Linked DNA regions of Pseudobacteroides sp.. The protein of the gene in region 1 interacts with the protein of each later gene in a pairwise test. Links are inferred from orthologs where the notes say so. Each region holds a gene or a part of one and is shown on either strand. Other genes may lie near its edges.

Region 1 (7,986 bases):
CGCCAAGACTGGAAAAATCTGCCGACAAAATTGACGGTGCAATTTTAATCATTTTTCGCCCCTACTTTCTATATCTCTGGTCTTTTTGTTTCTTTAGCATGCAATAGAAATGGACGAATCTCTCATACCTTTCATTATCTATATCGCCATTAACTACCGCTTCCTTTACAACACAATCCGGCTCATTTATGTGGCTGCAACCATTGAATCTGCATCTTCCCAAATGATTTTCAAACTCCGGATAATGAAGCTCAAGGTCATTAAGCTCAACTCCTGCAAGCTCGAAAGAACTGAATCCCGGAGTATCTACCACAAGTCCTCCGTTTGGAAGATCAAAAAGCTCCGCATGCCTTGTAGTATGCCTTCCTCTTTCAATTTTGTCGCTGACCTCACCGGTCTCCATGAGTACAGATCCCGCTAATCGGTTTAGAATTGTTGACTTGCCGACTCCCGATTGGCCTGCAAAAACCGTTATTTTATCCTTTAGAATATCCATTAGCTCATCAAACCCTTCATGAGTCTTGGCACTTAAAAAGAACATCTTGTAGCCAGTATTTTCATATGCTTTTTTTACTTTTTCAACATCCTCTTCAGTACTTTTATCGATTTTATTAATCAAAATAACAGGTTTTATATCCTTGATACTTGCAGTAATAAGCATTTTATCCAATAATAAGAAATCTGGCTGCGGTGATTTGATTGCTACAACAACTACAAGCTGAGTAACATTTGCTACAGCTGGCCTGACAAGCTCCGAGGTCCGTGGCAAAATTTCCTCAATGAGCCCTGTATTCTTATCTGTATCAACTATTGAAAAAGAAACCTTGTCTCCAGGCAAGGGTATAATATCGTCTTTTCTGAAAATCCCTCTCGCCTTGCATTCAACTATGCCATAGGAGGGGGATTTTATATAATAAAATCCCCCTATCCCCTTCATTACAACACCTAAAGGCAACTTACCTACCTCCCGGAATAATCAACGTTCATATCTGAATTAGGCTTATTATCAACATATACTTTAATATTTGTACTTCCATTTTCAGGCACAGGCACTGTAACACTTAATGGAAAATCCTGTTTGTTTGCTGTACCATCCATTATTACAGTACTTTTTCCAGTATCACTAGGTGTCATTTCAATAAGAACCCTTACAGTATCACCAAATGTATCCGCATTGGCCAGAGGAATCTTCACAGGGATATCCTTAGTCTTTGCAGGCGTAGGAGTTTGTGTCCCATTTGGTGTAGCATTTTGGTTAGGAACCTCAGTGATTTTTACAGTATCAAGGGTTATATTAACAGCCGACATCTCAGTTACAGTAGTATTAGGGGCAGGATCCTGATTTACGATCCTGTCTATATGGTTTGCACTGTCCTCAGGCAATACTCTTCCAAGGGTAAGCTTATTCTGAGCAAGAGACCTTTGTGCCTCTACCCTTGTAAGTCCTATGAGGTTTGGTACGACTGTTTGGATTATCTCAGGCCCCTTGCTAAGGTATATTGTCACAGTTGAGCCTGGAGAAATTTCTTCATTAACACCGGGCTCAGTTCTAATAACCAATCCATTTGTTATTACATCGCTGTATTCGTCTTCCACTCTGGCTGTCAGGCTAATGTCTTCCAACATTTTCTGGGCTTCCCTTGAAGATTTCTTGCTTAGATCAGGTATCCTCACCATTTCCGGACCATTGCTGACAGAAAAGGTTACCGGATTATACGGGTCAGGCTTGATTTTGGTTCCTTCCTTTGGCTTTTGTGAGGTAATGGTATCCTTTTCGGCATCCTTGTCATTCTTCCTTTCAACGACAACGGTTATGCCTTCGCTTTCAAGTGCCTGTTTGATATCGTCAATATTTTTTCCGACATAGTTTTCCAGTACAAAATCTGATTTTGGTGCAGGCATTATTCCCGGAACAATAAACTTAAATGCTGTAAAAACAAGCAACCCAATTATTAGCATTGATGCCGCTAAAGCTAGTATCCATGTAATCCTGTCCTTCTTTTTATTTTTCATATCATCAATCGCTTCCTCTTGATTTTGTTTTACAGGAGCTTCTTTCACAGGGTTTTCAATGGGCTTATCTGACTGTACAATTTGAATCCTTCTTGTCGGTGAGCTATCTATATCTATTTTTGTCGAAGGCTCGCTGGAGGGATCTTTTAGGACCATTCTCAAATCGTCAAGCATCTCGGTGGCCGTGCTGTACCTGTTGCTCTGCTCCTTTTGTATAGCTTTCATTATTATGCTGTTTACACCTTTTGGAAGATCACTTTTTATGTTGATGGGCTCCTCCGGCATTTCCTGCAAATGCTTCAGTGCAACCGCAACCGGAGTTTCACCCTCAAAAGGAACCTTTCCGGTAACCATTTCATAAAGTGCTATTCCGAGAGAATATAAATCCGATTTTTCATCGGTAAACCCACCTCTGGCCTGCTCCGGTGAAAAATAATGCACAGACCCTATGGTACTTCCAACCATTGTTATAGTTGATGACGATACCGCTCTGGCAATACCAAAGTCTGTTACTTTAACAATTCCATCCTTTGTAATAAGTATGTTATGGGGTTTGATATCCCTATGTACTATACGCTTTTTATGTGCATGTTCAATCGCAGAGCATATCTGCACCTCTATATTGACAGCTTCCTTCCAATCCAACGCACCCTTTTCTTCAATGTAGTCTTTAAGAGTAACTCCCTCAATATACTCCATGACTATATAATGTATATTGCCATCCTGTCCCACATCATATATTGAAACTATATTTGGGTATGACAGGCTTGCCGCAGATTGTGCTTCGATTCTGAATCTTTTTACGAACTCCTGGTCATTTGTAAACTCCTGTCTTAATATCTTAACCGCAACAAATCTATTAAGCAAACTGCATTTTGCTTTATATACAAGGGCCATTCCGCCCCCACCTATTTTCTCAATCAATTCATACCTGTTTCCAAGAATTTGACCTTCCACAATCAATCCTCCTTATTCCTCACTCTATAACACTTTTATCTTGATTCTTTCCTTATTCTTTGAAAATTATAACAGTTATGTTATCCTCTCCACCCATTTCGTTGGAATCCCCTATTAACTTCTCGCAGGCAAGATCTAAATCATCATAATTATTTACTACTTCCAATATTCTCTCTTCATTTAACATATTGGTTAAACCGTCCGTGCACATCAAAACTACATCATTTTCTTGTATATCATATGTATAAGTATCAACTTCTAACACTTCTCCGCAACCTAAAGCTCTTGTAATGAGGTTTTTATTGGGATGCTTTTCCGCTTCCTCTTTAGTAAGTGTACCATTTCTGACTAATTCTTCAATATATGAGTGATCTATAGTAAGCTTTTCCATTTTATTATCTCGAATCAAGTATACTCTGCTGTCTCCAACATGTCCTATATACAGCCTTCTGTTTACAACTACTGCCGCTATAAGGGTGGTGCCCATACCGGAATCCGTTTCATTTTCAAGAGATTTTTTAAAGACATCTACATTAGCCTTTTCTATAACAGATTTGATGGCTTTTTCGACATCCTCTCCCTCTTTAAAGATATCAGGATTTTCAGATATATTTTTACTTATTGATTCTACAGCTGTCTTACTTGCAATCTCCCCGGAATTATGTCCGCCCATTCCGTCTGCAATTATAAAAGTAACAGGAATACCTGGAAGGCTCGCTAATATATTATAGCTGTCTTCATTAATTTCTCTGACTTTTCCTTTATCACATCTGACCCCGAATCTCACCAAACCACTCCTTAGTATGGACAATTTGTAAAAATAGACTGTAATCTTTGTTCCCCTATAAATTCAATCGTCTGTTATGCTTTTTCTCAGTTGCCCGCAAGCTGCATTAATGTCGCTTCCTAATTCTCGCCTTACAGTTGTTTCGATCCCATGCTTTTCGAGAACGTTTTTAAATTTTTGTATCTTATCCATCCTTGCTCTCTTAAACTCATTACCTTCAATCGAATTAACCGGTATTAGGTTCACATGGCATAACATCCCTCTTAGCCTATTTGAAAGCTCTTTTGCATTTTCAGGCGAATCATTGAGAGCCGATACCATTGCGTACTCAAATGTTATCCTTCTACCAGTTACCTCTGTATATATCTTACATGCTTCAATCAATTTGTCAATAGAATATGCTTTATTTACAGGCATTATTTTTTCTCTAATTTCACTATTGGGTGCATGCAGAGATATTGAAAGTGTAACAGGAAGGTTTTCATGAGCCAGATTGATGATTTGAGGCACAAGGCCGCAGGTAGATACGGATATATGTCTTAATCCAATATTGAGACCATCCTTATGGTTTACAAGCCTTAAAAACTTAATCAGATTGTCATAGTTATCAAGGGGTTCTCCAATACCCATAATAACCACATTACCTACCCTTACACCCTGGTCCCTTTCTATAGTGTGAATCTGGTCCACCATTTCACCGCCTGTAAGGTTTCTTCCAAAATCAATGCCTGTTGATGCACAAAATTTGCATCCCATTTTACACCCGGCCTGGGAAGAAATACATGCCGTATAACCATGCTTGTACTTCATCAAAACACTTTCAATTACATTTCCATCAGCATACTCCAAAACATATTTTATTGTACCGTCAATATTTGACACCAGCCTGTTACGAATTTTAAGCCTGTCAAATCTGAAGTTTTCTTTAAGCAATTGCCTTAAATCCTTTGAAATGTTTGTCATTTCATCTATAGACAAAACACCTTTTTGGGACCACTGAAAAATCTGTTTTGCCCTGTACTTAGGCTGTCCCATTGAAATAAGTGCTTCTTCCAGCTCTTCAATTGTTAAATCTATTAGGTTTTGCTTTTTCTCCATACTATCCTCTTTTTCTCATCTTTGCAATAAAAAATCCGTCTATCTTGTTTATATTAGGATATATTTCTATATATCCATTACCCGAGTATTCCCTTAAAACCTCAGGCAATAGCTCATTAAATCCGCAGAAATCAAATTCTTTATTATTAGTCAGGAATCTTTCTACCAGATCCCTGTTTTCTTCCTTTCCAATAGTACAGGTACTGTACACAATAAAGCCGCCCGGCTTTACATATTTAGATGCAGCACTTAATATTTTAAGCTGCAGTTCTGTTATCTCCTTTAAATCTGACATGGTTCTGGACCATTTTATATCAGGTTTTTTCCTGATTATTCCATAACCTGTGCACGGTGCATCAACCAGCACCCTGTCAGCCTTTTCCACCAAGCTTTCATCCACCATCAAAGCATCATAGACTTGTGCTTTAATAATGCTGATTCCAAGCCGCTCTGAAGCTTCATTTATAAGGCTGATTTTATGTTCATGAATGTCTCTTGCGATTATACTTCCTTTATTATTCATTAGCTGTGCCATATGCGTCGTCTTACCCCCAGGAGCACTGCAAACATCTATAACCAACTCACCCGGCTTTGGATCAAGTATTTTGGAAGGCAGCATGGAGCTTTCGTCCTGTACCTGAAAATGTCCAGCTTTATACACATCCAGCTTTAAAAAAGATCCTGGATTTTTCAAAACAAGGGCCTCATCCACCGCCCGGCCTTCCGATGCTTCTAAACCGCTCTCTCTAAAATTGGAAATCAGTTCTTCTTTGGTTGTCTTGAGTGTATTTACTCTTATGGTAAAATCAGGAACCTCATTGTTGCTTATCAGCAAACTCTCAGTAAACTCTACACCAAAGTTATTTATCCATTCGTTTACCAGCCAATCAGGATGGGAGTATTTAACAGACAAATAAAGAACAGGGTCTTTCTGTTTGTCGGGATAGGATATGCTATTCTTTTTTCTGGCAATATTCCTTAATATGCCATTAACGAACCCGCTTGATGCGGCATGTCCATACTTTTTAGACAGCTTGACGCTTTCATTGCAAGCTGCAGACTCGGGAATCCTGTCCATATAAAGTATCTGGTACACACCAAGTCTCAGTACATTCAGTATCCAGGGTGATATCTTCTTTAGCTTGGTACTGGAAAAATTACTTATTATGTAGTCAATGGTGAGCTTCCATTTTATTGTGCCATATACCAAATCTGTAACAAATGCTCTGTCCACATCTTTAAGCGTGTTACTTTCAAGCTGTTTGCTTAATGCTATATTAGAATACGCACCCTTTTCATTTATGTCGTAAATTGTCTTTAATGCAATTTCTCTTGGTAAATCAATAGCCATATAACTGTCTCACTTTTTTGTAAATTTGTAATATATTGTTGGCAATAAGGTTATGTAATATTACATCATAAAATTATGCTGTTTATCTTTTTCCTTAGGGTTTCAACTTGAACAAAGGTGTCTTTGCATGGGCCGTTAGGCCTTTCGTTTGTTACACCTATTACACACAAGTTTCTCACATCAAATATACCACTTATAAGGTCTCTTTCACAAGCAACCGCTATTACAACTTTAGGCCTCTCTTGTAAAATGATATTTCTTGCAGCTGTACCACCAGTCACTACCATTACCTTTATCCCCATATCATAAGCCATATTTTTTATGTCTCCGATTGTGCATAACCCGCAGTTTTTACAGTTTCCTATGTCAGCAGTTATTTTTATGGAGCATTCAAAATTCTGAAGACAATGGGGCAAAACCAGAAGCACCTCCTGGGGCTTAAACTTTGCACCTTCTGACTCCGTTAATATATTGTTGATATTTATATAAAATCTCCTAATTGCATCCTTATTATTCCTCAGAAGTTTTAACATCAGAGAAATAAGAGGAAATAGAATATTAAGGCTCTTTCTTGCAAAAACAGCCATAGAAGGCCTTATTCTTCCAGTCCTGTAGGTTGAAAAAATAATTGGAATTGACACAATCAATAAGGCAGTTACAGCTCCAAAACCAAGCATTACCAAAAGTATTATGAAATTATAATTGGAAATAGTAAAATTGCGGTAAATAAGAGCCATGCCCATAATTATAAGGCAAAATGCAGTTACAACCGCTATAGAAAAAAGTATAAATTTCTTTAAATATTTATCCAATTACTTCACCTTCATTTATTCTATGCCCGCACAGATATTCCTCAACAGTCATTCTTCTGGCTGACTCTAGCTGTATCTCGAGAACATTAATGATTCCTTCACCACACGCAACTATCAGACCACTCTTACCAACTTTTATTATTGTACCCGGTTTATGCCCTTCATTACTTCCTTCCACAGGCATGGTCTTCCAGACCTTAAGCTTGGCTCCTAAGTACTCCGAATAAGCTCCTGGCCAAGGATTTGTCCCCCTTACCAGATTGTGTATTTCCCACGCACTTTTAGTCCAGTCGATAAGCCCTGTCTCTTTTGTCATCATAGGTGCATATGTGGCTTCCTCTTCCGGCTGTTTTTCCCTTTTAAGGGCCCCAGCCTTAAGGCATTCAAGCGTTTGACCCAGCACCTGTGCACCTACTATGGACAGACAATCGTGAAGTTCTCCGGCTGTCATATGTGCAGGTATTTCTACCTCCTGCTTTAGAAGCATGTCTCCTGTATCCATTCCTATATCGGTAAACATTGTAGTAATACCTGTTACCTTCTCCCCATTTATGACAGACCACTGAATCGGTGCAGCTCCCCTGTATTTAGGAAGCAGTGAGCCGTGCACATTTATGCATCCCAATGGCGGAAGCTCAAGTATGTCCTGGGGCAGAATTCTGCCATATGCTACAGTCACAAATAAATCCGGATTTAACGCCTCTAATTGCCTATAAAATTCACCCGTCCTTATCTTTTCAGGCTGCAGCACAGTTATACCTTTTTCCTGTGCATATACCTTAACAGGCGGAGGTGTTAGTTTATTGCCCCTGCCCTTAGGTTTATCAGGCTGTGTAACAGCAGCAACTACATTGTAATTATTCTCAACCAGCATTTTGATGCTTGGAACTGCAAACTCGGGAGTTCCCATGAAGACTATTTTCAATATTCTCACTCCTATATTCTTGCAATAATTCTTCTCTCTAATC
Region 2 (5,525 bases), on another replicon or contig:
CACATTGGTCACTCGCAGGTTTCTCAGAAGTAGCAAAATATGCAGGTCTTTCAAAGTCCTTAATCATTTTTGAGTTTTGAAGTTCCGGCGGATTCCACCAGTCATGGTCTATATCACCTTCTCCTACCACATAACAGAAAGCGATAACATTACCGTCTTTGTCCCTGAATGTGGATCTAAGTAAATAATCGTTAAACCATCTGAGTATATCTTCAATATGTGCTTTTTCACCAATTTTTATATATGCGTCTCGAAACTCGTAATACCCCCAACCTACAGTTGAGGCTGCATAAGTTTGTGGAAGACCGAACTTAACGTGATCTCCAGCATCATGCATACCACCGCTCAAATCCAATGAGCCGTTCCCATCGGGATCGAGTATTGACCTATATTTGTCTATAAAGCTTTGAGACAAGTTTGTTCCCCTAAAACTTTCTGTCAAGGGAATCAACGGTAACTCCTTATCCTCCACATGACAATCTCCACGCCATTCGAGACGACCACCTGTTATACCTGGCCCACATTTATTTGCATCATAGAAATAAAGTGAAAGCTGAAGAGCCTTCGCAAAGTTGTACTCGGGTACAGCATTAGCCCTTAATGGAATGCAGATTACTGAACTTATCAAAAAACTGAGACTAAGAAGTGCAACTAAGCTTTTCTTTAAAAAAACTTTCTTCGCCATATAAATTTGCTCCCCCTAAAATTATTTAAATATTTGCAAAATATAATTTTACATACTTAATCTAATCATATGTTTATTAATCCTAAGAGTCAATTGCTGTGATTGGCTTTAATTAATAATAATTGTCCTAATTCTTACATTTATCTATAAAAATCACGACAACTAATAAAAAGAACTGAGAAGCATATAAGCCCTCAGTTCTTAGAATCTTGCACTATTTTGATCGTTATATCTTATTGAAAGCTATTATTTAAATCTATTCCTTCTTAAGAAAGTAGGAATATCAAGCTCATCACTCTGACTTGAATTGTTATAATTGCTAGCTGCAGGCTGTTGCTTTTCGTTTGCAGGCGGATTAGCCACATTTCTTTCCTGCTGTCTTTCTGAGCTTCTGTCAAAAGAAGGCTTTTCCATCTTTTTAACAATAGGCCCCTTGTCAAACCCTGTAGCAATCACAGTTATAAGAATCTCATCCTTCAGGTTTTCATCAATAACAGCACCGAATATAATATTAGCATCAGGGTCAGCAGACTGCTGAACCAACTCTGCTGCAGTATTTACTTCAAACAGCCCAAGATCGGCACCACCTGTAATATTAAGAAGAACCCCGCGTGCTCCATCTATGGATGTTTCCAACAGAGGACTATGAATGGCTTGCCTTGCTGCTTCCTCAGCCCTGTTTTCACCTGCTGCCCTACCGATACCCATATGTGCTATACCTGTGTTGAACATAATTGTCTTAACATCGGCAAAGTCAAGATTAACAAGACCCGGTACGGCAATAAGGTCGGATATACCCTGCACACCCTGTCTCAAAACATCATCAGCAATTCTGAATGCATCTACTATGGATGTCTTCTTCTCAGCTACCTGCAAAAGTCTGTCATTTGGAATGGTAACCAGAGTATCCACTGTAGATTTGAGGGTTTCAATCCCCCTTTCAGCATGCTGCATTCTTTTTCTTCCTTCAAACATAAAAGGCTTTGTAACAACACCAACTGTCAAAATTCCCATTTCCTTGGCAATCTGAGCTACCACAGGTGCCGCTCCTGTACCTGTTCCGCCACCCATACCGGCTGTAACGAATACCATATCCGCACCTTTTATAGCTTGAGCAATTTCATCCTTGCTCTCATTTGCTGCCTTTTCACCGATTTCAGGATTGGCACCTGCACCCAAGCCCTTTGTCAGTTTATCTCCAATCTGAATTTTTGTATTTGATTTTGACAAAAACAATGCCTGCTTGTCTGTATTAATTGAATAAAACTCAACCCCACGGAGTCCGGCAGTTATCATCCTGTTTACAGCATTATTTCCTCCACCACCTACTCCAATAACTTTTATCTGAGCAAATTGTTCGAGATCAATATCAAACTCCAGCAACTTTAAGTCCCCCTTCTTTTTTCATTGGTTAATAAATAAGAACTAGTAAGAAACAATAAACTTATCTATATCATTTAAATGTAATTTTTCGTCGATTAATATAAATCATGAAATCATACAAAATAATAATAACTCATTATTGGGCTTAACGCAATATAAGCATTTTTATTTTTATATTATATAACAATTTTTCTATAATGTATATCGTAAATAAGAACTCATTTGTTATAATATTCATGTAAAAAATTTTAAAATTCTTTTTATAACATTTTGTTCCTTTTTCTGGGGTTTCTGCTTATGGTGCTTTACCTCACTGCCATATGCATTTCCTTTGCTGTGGGAACCTACATATTTTACAATCCCTGCTGCAGTATAGTATTCAATCTTTGAAACGGTATCAGACTTTTGCGATGCAACTCTTGCCGGCAAACCGAAAACTTCATTAGCCAGCTCCCTTCCTCCGTCTACATAGGATATACCTCCACCAGTAAGAACAATTCCTGCAGGAAATTCTCCTTTAATCTGACGTTTTTCAAGCAATTCCTTGCACAAAGAGAATATCTCAAAAACTCTTGCTTCTATTATTTCTACTATTTCAGAAACCTTAACGTTTTTCTTTTTATTTTCATCAATATCTATAACAGTAACTTCCTGGTCATTTTTAATAAGAGAAATGAGGGCCAGCTCAAATTCCCTTTTTAACTTTTCAGCTTCGGAATATGGGATTTTAAGCCCGATTGCCACATCATTGGTAATATGATCCCCGCCAACCGTTATACATTCATTGAAAATCATGTTCTTGTTCTTAAAGACAGATATATCGGTAATCCCTCCTCCTATATCAATAAGAATAACTCCCATTTCCTTCTCATCCTGTGTGGGAGCTAATTGACTGGTTGCGAGAGCTTCTACAATAAGGCCGTCTGTCTTCAGGTTTGCCCTTTCCATACTCTTGACAATATTCTGGACAGAAGTTATTTTGCCTGTAATAATGTCAGCATCCACTTCAAGGGAGAGACCGGCCATTCCTACAGGATCGATAATCTCATCATAACCGTCAACAATAAACTGCTGGGGAATAATATCGATAATTTCTCTGTCATCAGAGATATTTATACTTCTTGCAGCATGAAGGACCTTGTCCACATCTTTACCAGTTATCTCACGGTTATCATTTGATATGGCAAGTCTTCCCCTGCTTTTAATTATTGAAGTATGTACACCGTTGATGCTTACATACGCAGAACTGATTTTAAGACCTGCTGCTGCTTCTGCCTTCTGAACTGCTGATCTGATACTGGAACATGTGCTTTCTATATCAACAATAACACCTTTTTTAACGCCATTACATTGCTCCATTCCGTGGCCAAAAACTTCCAATTCACCTGTTTTGCCAACCTGGCCAATAACAGTACTCACCTTCGAAGTGCCGATATCTATGCCAACGATAATGTTTCCCACTTATGAAAACCTCCTATAATAATAAAAAGAACAGTTATTTTAAAGCTGCACCTTATAATAATCTAGATACTAAATGGAAATGTCAAAGAAATAAAATTAATTCATTTTATATATTATCTTTTTTTGAATATTTATTCAATAGAATTCTGCGAATAATTGCAAAATTTAAAAATAATCTGTTACCAAATGCGAATATTGCTGCTAAGTAAATCTGAATGCCAAGCTGATCTCCAATATATGCCAATGCAGCTGCCAATAGTGCATTCATGAAGAAGCCCGAAAGAAAAACCTTCATGTCAAATTTGCCTTGCATAGATGCAGCAATCCCTCCAAATACAGAATCCAGTGCTGCTAATATAGCCACAGCAACATATGTCGAATACTGGTAAGGAATTTGAAACGGCACAAAAACTCCTATTATTATCCCTGCTAATATACCAATAAGTGGCAGCATATTTTTCCTCCTTGTTTTTTATTTCATCTTAAAATTATACTTCCGATCATCATTATATTCCAGATATCCTTTATCTGTTTTTTTAAGTTTGTTAAAATATATATCCCTTATAAAATCCAATCTGTAACCAATATCTTCAAGATCACCAAGGTCAGCTAAAATTCTGTTGTCAAGCTCTACTTTAATTCTGAAGGGATCACCTACATCAATTTTTGTAATAAGAGGATTCATCTTAACGTTATTATTTTCATCATACTTTGGTATTTCTTCCTGCAGTCTTTTTATATATTTAATGTAATCAGGATCCTCCGCCTTTAAGGCTTGTCCTAACTTATGGGCTTTAAATGCTACTCCTTCTACATAAATAACACTTTTAAACGGCTTATCCGACTCCTCAAGAACATGCCCATCTTCATCTATAAGCAAAAACAATCCATTTCGGCTTATATAAAACATGGGACATCTTTCTTCTATTTCTATTCTGACAGTATTAGGAAGGCAAAACATAACCTTTGCCTTCTTTGCATACGAGAAGCTTTTTATAATACTATTTTCTTCTTTTCCATATCTAAAGAAAAAATAATTCTTTAAACTGTTTCCGACCTTCTTAAAACCATTGCTTCCTACCTGAATTTTTGCAACAGATATAAGGGCTTCGGAATTTATAACGTGGTTTCCATAAACCTCTATTGCTGTTATATTGAATAAAGGAGATAAAGCGAACAGTACTAAAGATACTATAAAGAGAACAAAAAGAACAGTTCTTCTGATTGCCTTTATCCTTTTCTTGTTATTCTTTTTGATTTTCTTTTGTTTCTTATTATCAAGCCCACTGTCTTTTTTAATCCTTCGTAGTTTCAAAGTTCCTACCCCTTACTGCATAATTATATACTTTTAATAGAAATAGTATTCTCTAATATAATTATTCCTCATCAATCCTAACTACGGATGCTCCAACTCCTCTGAGCTTTCCTTCAATATCCTCATATCCTCTGTCTATATGCTTGAGACCATCCACCCTTGTTTCACCCTCTGCTACAAGACCTGCTAATACCAGTGCCGCACCGCCTCTTAAATCCTTTGAGGTTATATTGGCTCCTATAAGCCTTTTCACACCTTTTATAACTGCTATTCTTCCCTCTACCTTTATATTTGCCCCCATTCTGATAAGTTCCTCAACATGTTTATACCTGTTTTCGAAAACCGTTTCTACAATTATGCTTTCACCTCTAGCTATAGAAAGAAGAGAAACCATTTGTGCCTGCATATCGGTAGGAAATCCCGGGTAAGGCAATGTTCTTATTATGTCTATAGACCTTGGCCTGGTGGGCCCGCTGATTCTGATCAGATTTCTTTTTACATTTACACTGCAGCCACAATCCCTCAAGTTGGATATCATTGAGTTTATGTGCTCAGGAACCACGTTCTTTAAGACTATATCCCCGCCTGTTATTGCCGAAGCCACCATGTATGTACCTGCAACAATCCTATCGGGAATGACATTATGTACTATACTCCTCAGCTTGGTATTACTACCTGAAA

Evidence for each region. The genes of interacting proteins can lie anywhere in the genome.
Region 2: the proteins of rlmN (region 1) and ftsZ interact in binary tests that used the Escherichia coli proteins (3 or more experiments, as listed by UniProt). The link is inferred for Pseudobacteroides sp. from one-to-one orthologs.

What each region holds. Positions count from the first base shown.
Region 1 is NZ_DATCTU010000011.1:46,666-54,651, forward strand. What follows is about bases 2,839-5,739. They hold rlmN (23S rRNA (adenine(2503)-C(2))-methyltransferase RlmN), read right to left. Parts: upstream 4,856-5,739; coding sequence 3,821-4,855; downstream 2,839-3,820. Other genes in these bases: pknB (Stk1 family PASTA domain-containing Ser/Thr kinase), read right to left, coding at 2,839-2,970; VIO64_RS03270 (Stp1/IreP family PP2C-type Ser/Thr phosphatase), read right to left, coding at 3,023-3,757; rsmB (16S rRNA (cytosine(967)-C(5))-methyltransferase RsmB), read right to left, coding at 4,857-5,739. Also shown: rpe (ribulose-phosphate 3-epimerase), read right to left, coding at 1-52; rsgA (ribosome small subunit-dependent GTPase A), read right to left, coding at 62-955; more of pknB, read right to left, coding at 961-2,838; more of rsmB, read right to left, coding at 5,740-6,206; VIO64_RS03285 (DUF116 domain-containing protein), read right to left, coding at 6,272-7,018; fmt (methionyl-tRNA formyltransferase), read right to left, coding at 7,011-7,943; def (peptide deformylase), read right to left, coding at 7,981-7,986.
Region 2 is NZ_DATCTU010000112.1:116,229-121,753, reverse strand. What follows is about bases 1-2,983. They hold ftsZ (cell division protein FtsZ), read right to left. Parts: upstream 2,069-2,983; coding sequence 932-2,068; downstream 1-931. Other genes in these bases: ftsA (cell division protein FtsA), read right to left, coding at 2,303-2,983; VIO64_RS18320 (glycoside hydrolase family 9 protein), read right to left, coding at 1-685. Also shown: more of ftsA, read right to left, coding at 2,984-3,529; VIO64_RS18305 (small basic family protein), read right to left, coding at 3,636-3,983; VIO64_RS18300 (hypothetical protein), read right to left, coding at 4,002-4,844; murA (UDP-N-acetylglucosamine 1-carboxyvinyltransferase), read right to left, coding at 4,906-5,525. UniProt on the Escherichia coli protein: Essential cell division protein that forms a contractile ring structure (Z ring) at the future cell division site. The regulation of the ring assembly controls the timing and the location of cell division.